DNA from 3 places in the Saccharothrix sp. 6-C genome. Region 3 is predicted to be linked to each of the others. Evidence: riboswitches for the same ligand, from Rfam matches in the RefSeq annotation. Region 3 holds a riboswitch; each other region holds the start of a gene.

Evidence for each region. A riboswitch is a leader RNA that binds a small molecule or an ion and turns the genes downstream of it on or off. The one in region 3 is predicted to bind glycine.
Region 1: another riboswitch for glycine. It lies ahead of gcvP (aminomethyl-transferring glycine dehydrogenase); the one in region 3 lies ahead of gcvT (glycine cleavage system aminomethyltransferase GcvT).
Region 2: another riboswitch for glycine. It lies ahead of gcvH (glycine cleavage system protein GcvH); the one in region 3 lies ahead of gcvT (glycine cleavage system aminomethyltransferase GcvT).

What each region holds. Positions count from the first base shown of each region.
Region 1 is NZ_CP064192.1:6,320,674-6,325,279, reverse strand. Features, by position in the region: gene ftsR (transcriptional regulator FtsR) at 1-521, shown strand, start outside; gene IOD16_RS26480 (bifunctional nuclease family protein) at 665-1,138, shown strand; gene IOD16_RS26475 (MerR family transcriptional regulator) at 1,701-2,267, shown strand; glycine riboswitch at 2,376-2,466, shown strand; gene gcvP (aminomethyl-transferring glycine dehydrogenase) at 2,622-4,606, shown strand, end outside.
Region 2 is NZ_CP064192.1:7,438,397-7,443,002, reverse strand. Features, by position in the region: gene IOD16_RS31870 (hypothetical protein) at 1-181, opposite strand, end outside; gene IOD16_RS31865 (hypothetical protein) at 187-369, opposite strand; gene ald (alanine dehydrogenase) at 713-1,819, opposite strand; glycine riboswitch at 2,015-2,109, shown strand; gene gcvH (glycine cleavage system protein GcvH) at 2,257-2,637, shown strand; gene IOD16_RS31850 (L-serine ammonia-lyase) at 2,642-4,006, shown strand; gene IOD16_RS31845 (glutathione peroxidase) at 4,054-4,539, opposite strand; gene IOD16_RS31840 (transcriptional regulator) at 4,536-4,606, opposite strand, start outside.
Region 3 is NZ_CP064192.1:6,655,415-6,660,020, reverse strand. Features, by position in the region: gene IOD16_RS28080 (hypothetical protein) at 1-5, shown strand, start outside; gene IOD16_RS28075 (helix-turn-helix transcriptional regulator) at 207-695, shown strand; gene IOD16_RS28070 (hypothetical protein) at 800-1,177, shown strand; gene IOD16_RS28065 (DUF3817 domain-containing protein) at 1,192-1,494, shown strand; glycine riboswitch at 1,558-1,645, shown strand; glycine riboswitch at 1,647-1,741, shown strand; gene gcvT (glycine cleavage system aminomethyltransferase GcvT) at 1,867-3,009, shown strand; gene glyA (serine hydroxymethyltransferase) at 3,024-4,289, shown strand; gene IOD16_RS28050 (malonic semialdehyde reductase) at 4,369-4,606, shown strand, end outside.

The DNA.
Region 1 (4,606 bases), 330 kb from region 3:
GGTACCGGCAGTTCACGTCCGCCGACGTGGACCGCCTGCGGTACGTCCTGTCCGCACAACGGGACAGGTACCTGCCGCTGAAGGTCATCAAGGAGCAGTTGGACGCGGCCGACCAGAAGGCGACCCGCGGGGTCGACCTCACCCCGGCCGCCGGGCACCGGGTCACCCGCGAAGACCTGCTGGCGCGAGCGGGCATCGAGCCGGGCGTGTTGGCGGACCTGGAGCAGCACGGCCTGATCAGGCCGGGTGCGGGCGGGTTCTACGACCACGAGGCGGTGCAGATCGCGTCCACCGTGCGGGCGATGGCCGAGCACGGGCTGGAGGCGCGCCACCTGCGCCCGTTCCGCGCCGCGGCCGACCGCGAGGTCGGGCTGGTGGAGCAGGTCGTCGGCGCGGGGCGCCAACCGCGCGAACGTGACGAGGTCGTGCGGGAGTTGGCGGCGCTGTCCGTAACGCTGCACACACTCTTGGTGAAGGTGGGCCTGCGTGACGTCGTCGGACGCCCGGTTTCGCCGAGGTGAACGCGTGTCCGCATCGTGATCGGAAGCGGGCGGGCGGTTGCGCACAGGGCCCGCTTGGCGGGTAGCGTCGAAAGAGTACGTGGGGGATCCTCGTTGGTAGCGGGGACGCCAGAATTTCAGCGCGCTGAGGGAGGCGAGACCCGATGAGCGAAATGCGCGTCGTCGGCGTGCGGGTGGAACTGCCCGCCAACCAGCCGATCCTGCTGCTGCGCGAAACCGAGGGCGAACGGTACCTGCCGATCTGGATCGGATCGGTCGAGGCCACGGCGATCGCGTTGGAGCAGCAAGGTGTCCGTCCTGCCCGGCCGTTGACGCACGACCTGCTCAAGGACGTCATCGGGGCACTCGGCCGGCAGTTGGAGCAGGTGCGGATCACGGACCTGCAAGAAGGCACGTACTTCGCCGAGCTGGTCTTCGACGGCGACATCCGGGTGTCCGCGCGGCCGAGCGACTCGGTGGCGCTGGCGCTGAGGATCGGCGTGCCGATCCACGCGGAGGAGTCGGTGCTGGCGGAAGCCGGCCTCATCATCCCGGACGAGCAGGAGGACGAGGTCGAGAAGTTCCGCGAGTTCCTCGACTCCGTCTCGCCCGAGGACTTCCGCGGCGCGGACACGTAGTTCAGCGTCCGTCCACCCGGGTCCGGGTCCGGGCCCCGCTCCAGGTCGATCGGTGGCCGCGGTCCGGGGGTCCGGAGTCCCGCATGCCCGCCGGCCCCTGCGACCGCGTCCGTCCGCTCCGCGCACCCGGGGATCGGCCTCTCGGTGGCGTCACGCCCGGCTGGGGACAAGCGGGTCGGGTGCTTGACAGGACCGATGGGGTCGGGCGGTGTCGTGAAGGGCCGAGCCGTGCGGTCCCGAGCCGTGAACGGCGTCTCGCGGGCGTGTGCGGTCCGTTGTGGATCGGGTCCACGTGATCCCTCCGAGGGTCACGCGGCTGGGTTACACAACGTCAACCTTGATCGGCTAAACGATCACTAAACGTCACCCGAATGGCTTACGACGGCCGACTCTCTCAACCTCAACCTCACGTTGAGGTCAGACACGTCCCGCGCGTCGCGTTGACCTGCCCCCTAGGCGGTCTTACCGTCGAACTCAGGTGAATTGCCACGGTGTGATTCGGACACCGCGGCGGCTTCACGTTGGTCGCCGGTCGTCGTGACCGGACCGAGGGGAGGCAGGCGTGGTCGAGGAAGCGCCCATCCGGGCCGGATCCGGCGAACAGGGTGAGCTGTTCCCGGACTCCTCGCTGCCGGACGAACTGGTCGGGTACCGCGGCCCCGCCGCGTGCCAGATCGCGGGCATCACCTACCGCCAGCTGGACTACTGGGCGCGCACGGGGCTGGTCAACCCGACGATAAGGAGTGCCCAGGGCTCCGGCAGCCAACGGCTCTACTCGTTCAAGGACATCCTGGTCCTCAAGGTCGTCAAGCGGCTGCTGGACACCGGTGTCTCGTTGCAGAACATCCGGGTCGCGGTCGACCACCTGCGTCGCCGCGGCGTGCAGGACCTGGCCCGGATCACGCTGTTCAGCGACGGCACCACCGTCTACGAGTGCACGTCGCCGGAAGAGGTGGTCGACCTGCTCCAGGGCGGCCAGGGGGTGTTCGGGATCGCCGTCTCCGGCGCGATGCGGGAGATCAGCGGCACGATCCACGACTTCCCCGCCGAACGGGCGGACGGCGCGGAGATCGTGGAGCCGGCCAACGACGAGCTGTCCCGTCGCCGCCGGACCAGGGCCATCGGCTGACCGGGCCTGCCGGCGGGCAGGTGACGAGCGGCGCCACGCGGTGAGATCCGCGTCGCGCCGGCGGTGCCGTTCACCCACCTGCCGGGTACGATTTCGCGCGTAGTCGCTTTATCCCGTGCGGGAGAGTCCGAGCCAGTCTCGGCGCCGAAGGAGCAAATCCTCCCCGGAACCTCTCAGGCGCAAGGACCGTGCGGGTGAGACGCCTCTGGAAAGCGGGTCGGCCACCACCGACCGACCCCGCCGACGGTGCAAACCCGACAGCCGGGTGAAGCTCTCAGGCGCCCGACGCCGGGCAGAAGACAGAGGGGGAGGGCAACGGCAGAAGTCTGTCCGGAGCCCTGGAGGCCAGCACCGATGACGCAGGACCGCATCCCCCTCGCCGCACTCGAGCACGGCACCCCGTTCGCCGACCGGCACGTGGGCCCGCGGCCCGCCGAGCTGGCCCGCATCCTCGACGTGATCGGCGTCGGCTCGCTGGAGGAACTGGCGCAGCACGCCGTCCCCGAGTCGATCCGGGAGCGCGACCTGGTGCTGGACCTGCCCGCGCCCGCCACCGAGACCGAGGCGCTGGCCGAGCTGCGCGCCCTCGCCGCGCGCAACCGCCCGATGACGCAGATGATCGGGCTCGGCTACTACGGCACCACCACGCCGCCGGTGATCCGCCGCAACGTGCTGGAGAGCCCCGCCTGGTACACGGCGTACACGCCGTACCAGCCGGAGATCTCCCAGGGCCGCCTCGAAGCGCTGCTCAACTTCCAGACGATGGTCGCCGACCTGACCGGTCTGCCGCTGGCCAACGCGTCGATGCTGGACGAGTCCACCGCCGCCGCCGAGGCGATGACGCTGGTCCGCCGCGCGGGACGGTCGAAGTCGACCAAGTTCGTGGTGGACGCCGACACGCTGCCGCAGACGCTGGCCGTCATCGAGACGCGTGCCGAGCCGCTGGGGATCGAGATCGTCACCGCGGACCTGTCGCAGGGCATCGAGGGCCTCGGCCTCGGCGGCGACTTCTTCGGCGTGCTGCTGTCCTACCCCGGCGCGTCCGGCGTGGTGCGCGACCACGCGGCGGTCGTCGAGGAGATCCACAAGGCCGGCGCGCAGGCCGTCGTCGCCGCCGACCTGCTGGCGTTGACGCTGCTGCGCCCCCCGGGCGAGATCGGCGCGGACGTGGTCATCGGCACCACGCAGAGGTTCGGCGTGCCGATCGGGTTCGGCGGGCCGCACGCGGGGTACATGGCCGTGCGCCAGGGCTTGGAGCGGCAGCTCCCCGGCCGGCTCGTCGGCGTGTCCGTGGACGCCGACGGCTCGCTCGCCTACCGCCTCGCGCTGCAGACGCGTGAGCAGCACATCCGCCGGGAGAAGGCGACCAGCAACATCTGCACCGCGCAGGTGCTGCTCGCGGTGATCGCGTCGATGTACGCGGTGTACCACGGCCCGGAAGGGCTGAAGGCCATCGCGACCCGCGCCCACCGGATGGCGACCGTGCTGGCCGCCGGGCTGCTGGAGGGCGGCGTCGAGGTCGTGCACGGCGAGTTCTTCGACACCGTGCGCGCCCGTGTGGAGGGCCGCGCCGCCGCCGTCGTCTCCGCCGCCCGCGACCTCGGCGTGAACCTGTGGCAGGTCGACGAGGACGTGGTGTCGATCGCGTGCGACGAGACCACCACGCGCGAGCACCTCGTCGCGGTGTGGCAGGCGTTCGGCGTGACGGTCGGCGACGTGGACGGCCTGGACGCCGACACCGCCGACGGCATCCCCGCCGACCTGCGCCGCACCAGCGACTACCTGACCCACCCGGTGTTCCACGCGCACCGCTCCGAGACCGCGCTGCTGCGCTACCTGCGCGCGCTGTCGGACAAGGACGTGGCGCTGGACCGCAGCATGATCCCGCTGGGCTCGTGCACGATGAAGCTCAACGCCACGGCCGAGATGGAGCCCGTGACGTGGCCGGAGTTCGCCGACCTGCACCCGTTCGCGCCCGCGTCGGACGCCGCCGGCCTGCTGACGATCGTCGCGGACCTGGAGCGGTGGCTGGCCGAGGTGACCGGCTACGACGCGGTGTCGTTGCAGCCCAACGCGGGCAGCCAGGGCGAGTTCGCGGGGCTGCTGGCGATCCGCGCCTACCACCTGGCCAACGGCGACTCGCACCGCGACGTGTGCCTGATCCCGTCGAGCGCGCACGGCACCAACGCCGCTTCCGCCGTGATGGCCGGGATGCGGGTCGTGGTCGTCAAGTGCGACGACCGCGGCAACGTGGACGTCGAGCACCTGCGTTCGACGATCGACGCGCACCGCGACTCGCTGGCCGCGATCATGATCACCTACCCGTCGACGCACGGCGT
Region 2 (4,606 bases), 780 kb from region 3:
ACGCGCCGCAGCGGCCGTCGGGATCGGGTTGGTGCACGGTCAACAGCAGCCGCCAGCCGTCGGCCAGGCGGTGGATCTCGGACCGCGCGAGCGGCACCAGGGCGTCCGCCGCGCCGCTCTCGGCGACCTGGTCCAGCAGCGCCAGCCGGCGCAGCACGGCGGCCCGCAGCACTTCGTCCACGCCGGTCACATCCTGTCGGCGACTTGGTCGAGCAAGCGGTGCAGCCTGCGCGTCTGCGTGACCGACATCACAGCGGACTCGCCGGGCGGTGCGACCAGCAGAACTCGGTCGTCCTCGACGAGCACGGTCATCGACCGGTCCCGCCCGAACGGGTCGTGGCAGTCGATCCAGCCCTCGGGTTCAGCCATCTGCGCTCCGATCGGAGGTGGCGCGGCGGAGCGCCGCGCGAGCGGACGACCCCGCTCCGTAGCTGCGGGGTTCCCGCCCTGTGCATCGGTCGCGAGGGCGTCGTGACTTACCCGTTATCACCCAAGTTCACTCGATTGCTTGAGCGCGCACACAGCGTGTCGCCACCGCCGGGCGAAATGTGCGCCGGATCGGTGGGGTCGCTGGGCAGGGACCCCTGTTCCCGGCTAAGATTGGTCACGCGGCCCGCTCCCAGTGACCCCCAGGCTGGTTGAGCGGGCCGTCTTTCTCACCGAAGGGCCCCGCTCACAGCACGTGAGCGGGGCCCTTCGCGGTAGCGGGGTGTCAGAGGTCGACCGGCGTGTGGGTCATCCCGTGCGCCTGCGCGACCGGCAGGTTCGTCAGCAGGCCCTCGTGCGCGTTCAGGCCGAGCGCCAGCGACGCGTCCGCCCGCAGCGCGGCCTCCCAGCCCAGGTCGGCCAGCGCCACGGCGTACGGCAGCGTCACGTTGGTCAGCGCGTAGGTCGACGTGCGCGGCACGGCGCCGGGCATGTTCGCCACGCAGTAGAAGACGGTGTCGTGCACCTGGTAGGTCGGGTCGGCGTGCGTGGTCGGCCGCGAGTCGGCGAAGCAGCCGCCCTGGTCGATCGCGATGTCCACGAGGACCGAGCCGGGCTTCATGTCGGCCACCAGGTCGTTGCCGACGAGCTTCGGCGCCTTCGCGCCGGGCACCAGCACCGCGCCGATGACCAGGTCCGCCTCGCGGACGGCCTCCTCGACCGCGTACCGGTTGGACGTCACGGTGCGCAGGCGGCCCTGGTAGAGCGCGTCGATGTGGCGCAGCCGGTCCACGCTGGTGTCCAGGACCTGCACGTCCGCGCCCATGCCGACGGCGATCGCCGCCGCGTTGAGGCCCGCCACGCCGCCGCCGATCACGACCACCCGCGCCGGGTGCACGCCCGGCACGCCGCCGGGCAGCACGCCGCGCCCGCCGGACGGCTTCATCAGCGAGTACGCGCCCACCTGCGGCGCGAGCCTGCCCGCCACCTCGGACATCGGCGCCAGCAGCGGCAGGGCGCCGTTCGGCGTCTGCACGGTCTCGTAGGCGACGGCGGTGGTGCCGGAGTCCAGCAACGCCTGCGTCAGCGGCCGGTCGGCGGCCAGGTGCAGGTACGTGAACAGGACCTGGCCCTTGCGCAGCCGCGGGTACTCCTCGGCGATCGGCTCCTTGACCTTGAGCACCAGGTCGCCCTCGGCCCACACGTCGTCCGCGCCGGGCAGCACCTTCGCGCCCGCGGCCAGGTACTCCTCGTCGGTGATGGCCGAACCGAGGCCCGCGCCGGCCTCGACCACCACGTCGTGGCCGCGCTGGGTCAGCTCGTGGGCGCCCGCCGGGGTCAGCGCGACGCGGTACTCGTGGTTCTTGATCTCACGGGGGACGGCGATCCGCACGGTGGGCTCCTTCGGCCGTTGTTACACCAAAGGTCCGGTAACGGGTATTCGGTGTCATCGTGCCGCCGGCACCAACGGGCCGGTTCGGCGTTGTGCTGATCGAACAAGCCCGGTGGCGCGTTGACACCCGTCGGGCCCGGCACCTAGCGTGCGGGCCAACCAACTGAACATCGGCCGCGGCGCGCCAGGAGCGCCGGAACCCGCGCGGGAGAGACCTCGGTGAACGTGCCGGGGCGCCGAAGGAGCAAGTACCCCGCACACTCTCAGGCAGCGAGAACCGCTCGGGTGAGGCGACTCTGGAAAGCGCGCCCAACCGCGCGCACCCACGGTGCAAGCCGGGTCGGACCGACGGTCAGCCGTCGCGACACCCCGGCGAAGCTCTCAGGTCCCAGGACAGAGTGGGGCTCTGGTGGACCTTGCCGTGAGGGAGCGCTGTCGTGACTTATCCGGACAACCTGCTGTACACGCCAGAACACGAGTGGGTGGACTGGGCGCCGGGTACCCAAGAGCCCGTGGCGGTCGGCATCACGTCGTACGCGGCGGACTCGTTGGGTGACATCGTGTTCGTGGAGCTGCCCGAGGTGGGCGCCGTGGTGACGTCCGGCCAGGTGTGCGGCGAGCTGGAGTCGACCAAGTCGGTCAGCGACCTGTACGCGCCGGTCAGCGGCGAGGTGGTGGAGGTCAACCCGACTGCCGTGCGCGACCCCTCGTTGATCAACAACGACCCGTACGGGGCCGGTTGGCTGTTCAAGGTGGCCGTGACCGACGCGTCCGGGCTGCTGACCGCGGTGAAGTACGCGGAACTGACCGGGGACTGACGTCATGGCGATCAGCGTGTTCGACCTGTTCTCCGTGGGCATCGGACCGTCGAGCTCGCACACGGTGGGCCCGATGCGCGCGGCGATGATGTTCGCGCAACGGCTTCGGCCCTCGGCGGCCTCGGTCGACCGGGTGCACGTGGAGCTGTTCGGCTCGCTCGGCGCGACCGGGCACGGGCACGGCAGCCCCAAAGCGGTGCTGCTCGGCCTGGAGGGCTCCCGGCCGGAGGAGGTCGACCCCGAAGAGGCCGAACGGCGGGTGGCGGAGATCCGCGCCACGGGACGGCTGCGGCTGGCCGGCGCGCGGGAGATCGCGTTCACCGAGGACACCGACCTGGTGATGCACCGGCGCAAGTCGTTGCCGCTGCACCCCAACGGCATGAGCTTCACCGCCCACTCGGGTGCCGCCGTGGTCGACTCGGCGGTGTACTACTCCGTCGGCGGCGGGTTCGTGGTGGACGACACGGCCACCGGCGCCGACCGGATCAAGGCCGACGAGACACCGGTCGCGCACCCGTTCCGGACGGGTGACGAGCTGCTGGCGCGGTGCCGGGAGACCGGCCTGTCGATCAGCGAGGTCATGCTGGCCAACGAGCTGTCGTGGCGCGACGAGCGGTCGGTGCGCTCGGGGCTGCTGGGGATCTGGGAGGTGATGCAGCAGTGCGTCGAGCGCGGCTGCACGCAGACCGGCGTGCTGCCCGGTGGCCTGAAGGTGCGGCGGCGCGCGGCCGAGATGCGGCAGCGGATGACCGCCGAGCACTACGCCACCGACCCGTTGCGGGTGATGGACTGGGTGACGCTGTTCGCGTTGGCGGTGAACGAGGAGAACGCCGCCGGCGGCCGCGTGGTGACCGCGCCGACCAACGGCGCGGCCGGCATCGTGCCCGCCGTGCTGCACTACTACACCCGCTTCGTGCCGGGCGCGTCCGACGACGGCGTGGTGCGGTTCCTGCTGACGGCGGGCGCGGTCGGCGTGCTGTTCAAGGAGAACGCCTCGATCTCCGGCGCCGAGGTCGGGTGCCAGGGCGAGGTCGGCTCGGCGTGCTCGATGGCGGCGGGCGGGCTGGCCGAGGTCATGGGCGGCACGCCGGAGCAGGTGGAGAACGCGGCCGAGATCGCCATGGAGCACAACCTGGGGCTCACGTGCGACCCGATCGGGGGACTGGTCCAGATCCCGTGCATCGAGCGCAACGCGTTGGCGTCGATCAAGGCGATCACCGCGGCGCGGATGGCGTTGCGCGGCGACGGCTCGCACTTCGTCTCCTTGGACAAGGTCATCAAGACCATGCGTGAGACGGGCAAGGACATGAAGGTCAAGTACAAGGAGACGGCCCGCGGCGGCCTGGCCGTGAACGTCATCGAGTGCTGACCTGGGGCGTGGGAGGCGGTGGACGGCCGCCTCGCACGCCCGCCTGGTCAGGGCAGGACGGCCTCGATCGCCTTGACGACGGCCTCGTCCTCGGGCTCGGTGCGCGGCCGGAACCTCGCGACGACCTCGCCGGACGGGGCCAGCAGGAACTTCTCGAAGTTCCACTGCACGTCGCCGGCCGCGCCGTCGGTGTCCGCGAACGCCGTCAGCTCGGTGTACAGCGGGTGCCGGGACGGGCCGTTCACCTCGACCTTCTCGAACAGCGGGAACGTGACGCCGTAGGTGGTGGAGCAGAACGTGGCGATCTCCTCCGCCGTGCCCGGCTCCTGCCCGGCGAACTGGTTGCACGGGAACCCGACCACGGAGAACCCCTGGGCCGCGTACCGCTCCTGCAACCGCTCCAGGCCCTGGTACTGGGGCGTCAGCCCGCACTTCGAGGCGACGTTCACCACCAGCACCGCCTTGCCGGCCAACTCGCCCAGGCTCGACGGCTCACCGGACAGCGTGCGCAGCGGGATGTCGTGGATGCTCATGCCCGCGAGGCTACGTGCCGTTCGACGAGCGCACGCAGGGCCGTCATCTCCGCCGCCAGCGCGGTCA
Region 3 (4,606 bases):
CCTAGGGGACGCGCGGCAGCCCCGCGAACTCCGCTCAATGCGGTCACGATCGGTGACCACGGCCCTCGAACGTTGCACCGTACGGGTGGAATGAGGGCTATAACGCCCTGGTAACAGGGTTTTTGACAAACCAGGGTCTAGCGGTTGTCGGTACCCGCTAATACGGTGCGTCGCATTGGCTGATCTTCGACCGATGAGGAGGCAGAATGGTCGAGGACTCCGGAGTCGACGAGCTGTTGCGGCAGTGGGCGGCTGAGCGCTCGGACGACGCCGAGCTGCAGGAGGTGAACCGGATCAAGGACGCGTGGCTCGCGGAAGCGCCGCCGTCCGCGCCGGGGATCCCGGTGCAGCGGGCGAATGGCGGTCCCCGCGGCCTGGTGAAGGTCGAGTCCGCGGATCCGGCGTACGTGGCGGCGATGCGGAAGCGGGCGCCCGAGGTGCCCGAGCCCCTGCTCGCCGCGGCCGCCAGCTACTGGCAGCTGGTGGGCGACCTGTCCGAGGCGGAGCAGTGGTGGGACGCGGGCATCAGCCCGCTGGACCAGCGCGCTCTCGACTACCGGGCGGCCGGGCTCTCGCCCGCCGACCTCGGTCGTCGCCTCGGCCCGATGACGGTGCTCCAGCACCTGCGTCGGGGTAGCGCGGCGGCCTGGTGCGTGGCCAGGTTGCAGAGGCAACGCCGGGACGGCGTGGCCTAGGTCCGACGAGTCGGGGCGGGCTCCTGAGGTCGAGGAGCCCTCACCGTGGAGGGTGCGGGCTCCCGTGCGGGGAGCCCCAGCCCCGTGCGAAGTACTCTTGAGGCGTGCGAGGCCTCATCACCCCCCAGCGCCTGGCCATCGGGGCCGTCTGCCTGGCGTCGCTGGTCGTGTGCTGCGGCCTGGCCTACTGGCAGTGGGACCGGTTCTCCCAGGCCGGCGGCACGTTCCAGAACCTGGGTTACGTGTTCCAGTGGCCGCTGTTCGGCCTCTTCCCCGCGTTCATGGTGTGGCGCATCCGCAGGCTGGACGCCCGCCGCCGGGCCGAGGCCGCCGACGAGGCCGCGCCGGAGCCGGTGGCCGCGCCGTCGCGGCCGGTCGTTACCGTTGAGCCCGTCAGAGCGCCCGTGCGGGACGACGAGGACGAAGAGCTCGCGGCCTACAACCGCATGCTCGCCGAACTCAACGCGCGGGACCAGCGGTGAGCGAAGGTAGGGCGATGAGCGGCGCGTTGACCAGGTTCCGGTTCATGGCTTACGTGGTCGGTGTCGGCCTGCTGCTGCTCGTGGTCGGCATGATCGCCAAGTACGCGGGCGGCAACGCGGGCATGGTGCAGGTCATCGGCCCCATCCACGGCTTCCTCTACGCGGTGTACCTGGTGCTCACCGTCGACCTCGCGCTCAAGTCCCGCTGGTCGATCAAGGGCACGGTGCTGGTGCTGCTCGCGGGCACGATCCCGTTCGTGTCGTTCTACGCCGAGCGCAAGGTGGTCGAGAGCGTCCGGGCCGAGAAGAGCCTGTGACCGGGCTTGACCCCGCCCGCCGGGCACCCCTAGCGTCTGGCGGTACCAACTGAACACGGCCGTCGATGTCGCGCGGGAGAGTCCCCGAGCGGGGCGCCGAAGGAGCAACTCCTCCCCGGAATCTCTCAGGCCCAGGTACCGCGCGACGAAGGCAACTCTGGAAAGCAGGCGCACCCGGTGCGCCTCGCCCACGGTGCAAGCCGCCCTCACCCGGTGGCGAAGCTCTCAGGCTCATGGCAGAGGGGGAGGCTCACTCGACGAGGAGTCTCCGGTGGACCGTGTCATCCTTTCGCTCGTGAATCTCTCGGACGTGCCCGCCCGTCGACCCGACCGGTCGGCCCATCGGCATGTCCGCACCCAGGGAGGGCCCGCCTGATGGAAAGCCGCCGCACGCCCCTGCACGCCGAACACGAGGCGTTGGGGGCCATGTTCACCGACTTCGCGGGCTGGCGGATGCCGCTGCGCTACGACAGCGAGCTGGCCGAGCACCACGCGGTGCGCACGTCGGCGGGCCTGTTCGACCTGACCCACATGGGTGAGATCCTGCTCACCGGCCCGGAGGCGGGCGCCGCGCTGGACCACGCCCTGGTCGGCCACGCGTCCGCGATCGGCGTCGGCCGCGCCCGCTACACGATGATCTGCGAGGCCGACGGCGGGGTGATCGACGACCTGATCGTGTACCGCCTCGACCCCTCCGCGCCCACCGCCGGGGGACGCACGTCGGCCGGCCACGACGAGTACCTCGTCGTGGCCAACGCCTCCAACGCCGCCGTCGTGCACGCGGCCCTGGTCGAGCGGGCCGAGGGCTTCGACGCGACCGTCACGGACGCCTCGACCGACTACGCGCTGCTCGCCGTGCAGGGCCCGAAGGCCACCGCCATCCTCGCCGGCCTCACACCGACCGACCTGGCCGCGGTGAAGTACTACGCGTCGTACCCGACCGAGGTCGCCGGCAAGCCCGTGCTGCTGGCCCGCACCGGCTACACCGGCGAGGACGGCTTCGAGCTGTTCGTCGCCCCGGACGACGCCGCGCACGTCTGGCAGGCCCTGCTCGAGGCGGGCGCGCCGCACGACCTCAAGCCCGCCGGCCTCGGCTGCCGCGACACGCTGCGGCTGGAGGCGGGCATGCCGCTGTACGGCAACGAGCTGGGCCGCGACCGCACGCCGTTCCAGGCGAACCTGGGCCGGGTGGTGAAGCTGGACAAGCCGGGTGACTTCGTCGGCCGCGAGGCGCTGGCCGCCGTCGCCGAGCGGGGCGCCGAGCAGGTGCTGGTCGGCCTGAAGACCGCCTCGCGCCGCGCGCCGCGGCACGGCTACCCGGTGCTGGACGCCTCCGGCGCCCGGATCGGCGAGGTGACCAGCGGCGCGTTGTCGCCGACCCTGGGCTACTCGGTGGCGATGGCGTACGTCACCGTCGGCAACACCGAGCCGGGCACGCGGCTCTCGGTGGACGTCCGCGGCAGGCACGAGCCGGTCGAAGTCGTCGCACTGCCCTTCTACAAGCGCACCTCGTAAGGGAGACCCCACACATGTCCGAGCACTTCAACACCTCCCTCGCGGAGTTCGACCCGGAGGTCGCGGACGCCGTCGCCGCCGAGCTGCACCGGCAGCAGAGCACGCTGGAGATGATCGCCTCGGAGAACTTCACGCCGGTGTCGGTGCTCCAGGCGCAGGGGTCGGTGCTGACGAACAAGTACGCCGAGGGCTACCCGGGCCGCCGCTACTACGGCGGCTGCGAGAACGTCGACGTGATCGAGCGGCTGGCGATCGAGCGGGTCAAGGCGCTGTTCGGCGCGGGCTTCGCGAACGTGCAGCCGCACTCGGGCGCGCAGGCCAACGCGTGCGCGATGTTCGCCCTGCTCCAGCCGGGGGACACGATCCTGGGCCTCGACCTCGCGCACGGCGGCCACCTCACCCACGGCATGCGGATCAACTTCTCCGGCAAGCTCTACCACGTGGTGCCCTACCACGTGTCGGACTCCGACGGCCGGGTCGACATGGCCGAGGTGGAGCGGCTGGCGACCGAGCACAAGCCGAAGCTGATCGTGGCCGGCTGGTCGGCGTACCCGCGCCAGTTGGACTTCGCCGAGTTCCGCCGGATCGCCGACTCGGTGGGCGCGTACCTGATGGTCGACATGGCGCACTTCGCCGGCCTGGTGGCGGCGGGCCTGCACCCGAGCCCCGTGCCGCACGCGCACGTGGTGACCACGACCACGCACAAGACCCTCGGCGGCCCCCGCGGCGGCGTGATCCTGACCAACGAGGCCGACCTGGCGAAGAAGATCAACTCGGCGGTGTTCCCCGGCCAGCAGGGCGGCCCGCTGGAGCACGTGATCGCGGGCAAGGCGGTGGCGTTCAAGCACGCCGCGTCGCCCGAGTTCGCCGACCGCCAGCGGCGCACGGTCGAGGGCGCGAAGATCCTCGCCGAGCGGCTGTCCCAGCCCGACGCGGCGGCGGCGGGTGTGAAGGTGCTCACCGGCGGCACGGACGTGCACCTCGTGCTGGTGGACCTGGTGGGGTCCGAACTGGACGGCAAGCAGGCCGAGGACCGGCTGCACGAGGTGGGCATCACGGTCAACCGCAACGCGGTGCCGAACGACCCGCGCCCGCCGATGGTGACCTCCGGCCTGCGCATCGGCACGCCGGCGCTGGCCACGCGCGGGTTCGGCGCGGCCGACTTCGCCGAGGTGTCGGACGTGATCGCGGCGGCGCTGGGGTCCTCGCCGGACCTGGCGGAGCTGCGGTCGCGGGTCGAGGTGCTGGCCGCGAAGCACCCGCTGTACCCGACCCTGTGAACGACGACACGAAATAGCTCGCCAATACTGGAGGTTGTCCCGTGCGCAACCCGCGTACGGGACAACCGAAAGAGGCACCATGACCGCGACCCTCGACGCGCTGGCACTGCCGCGCGACGCACAGGACCTGCTGTTCCGCGAGGCCCGCACGGCGAACGCGTTCACCGACGAGCCGGTGACCGACGAGCAGCTCCGCGCCGTCTACGACCTCGTGAAGTGGGGTCCGACGGCGATGAACAGCCAGCCGCTGCGCGTGCTGTTCGTCCGCGGCGAGGACGCCAAGGCGCGCCTCGCGCCGCACATGGCCGAGGGCAACC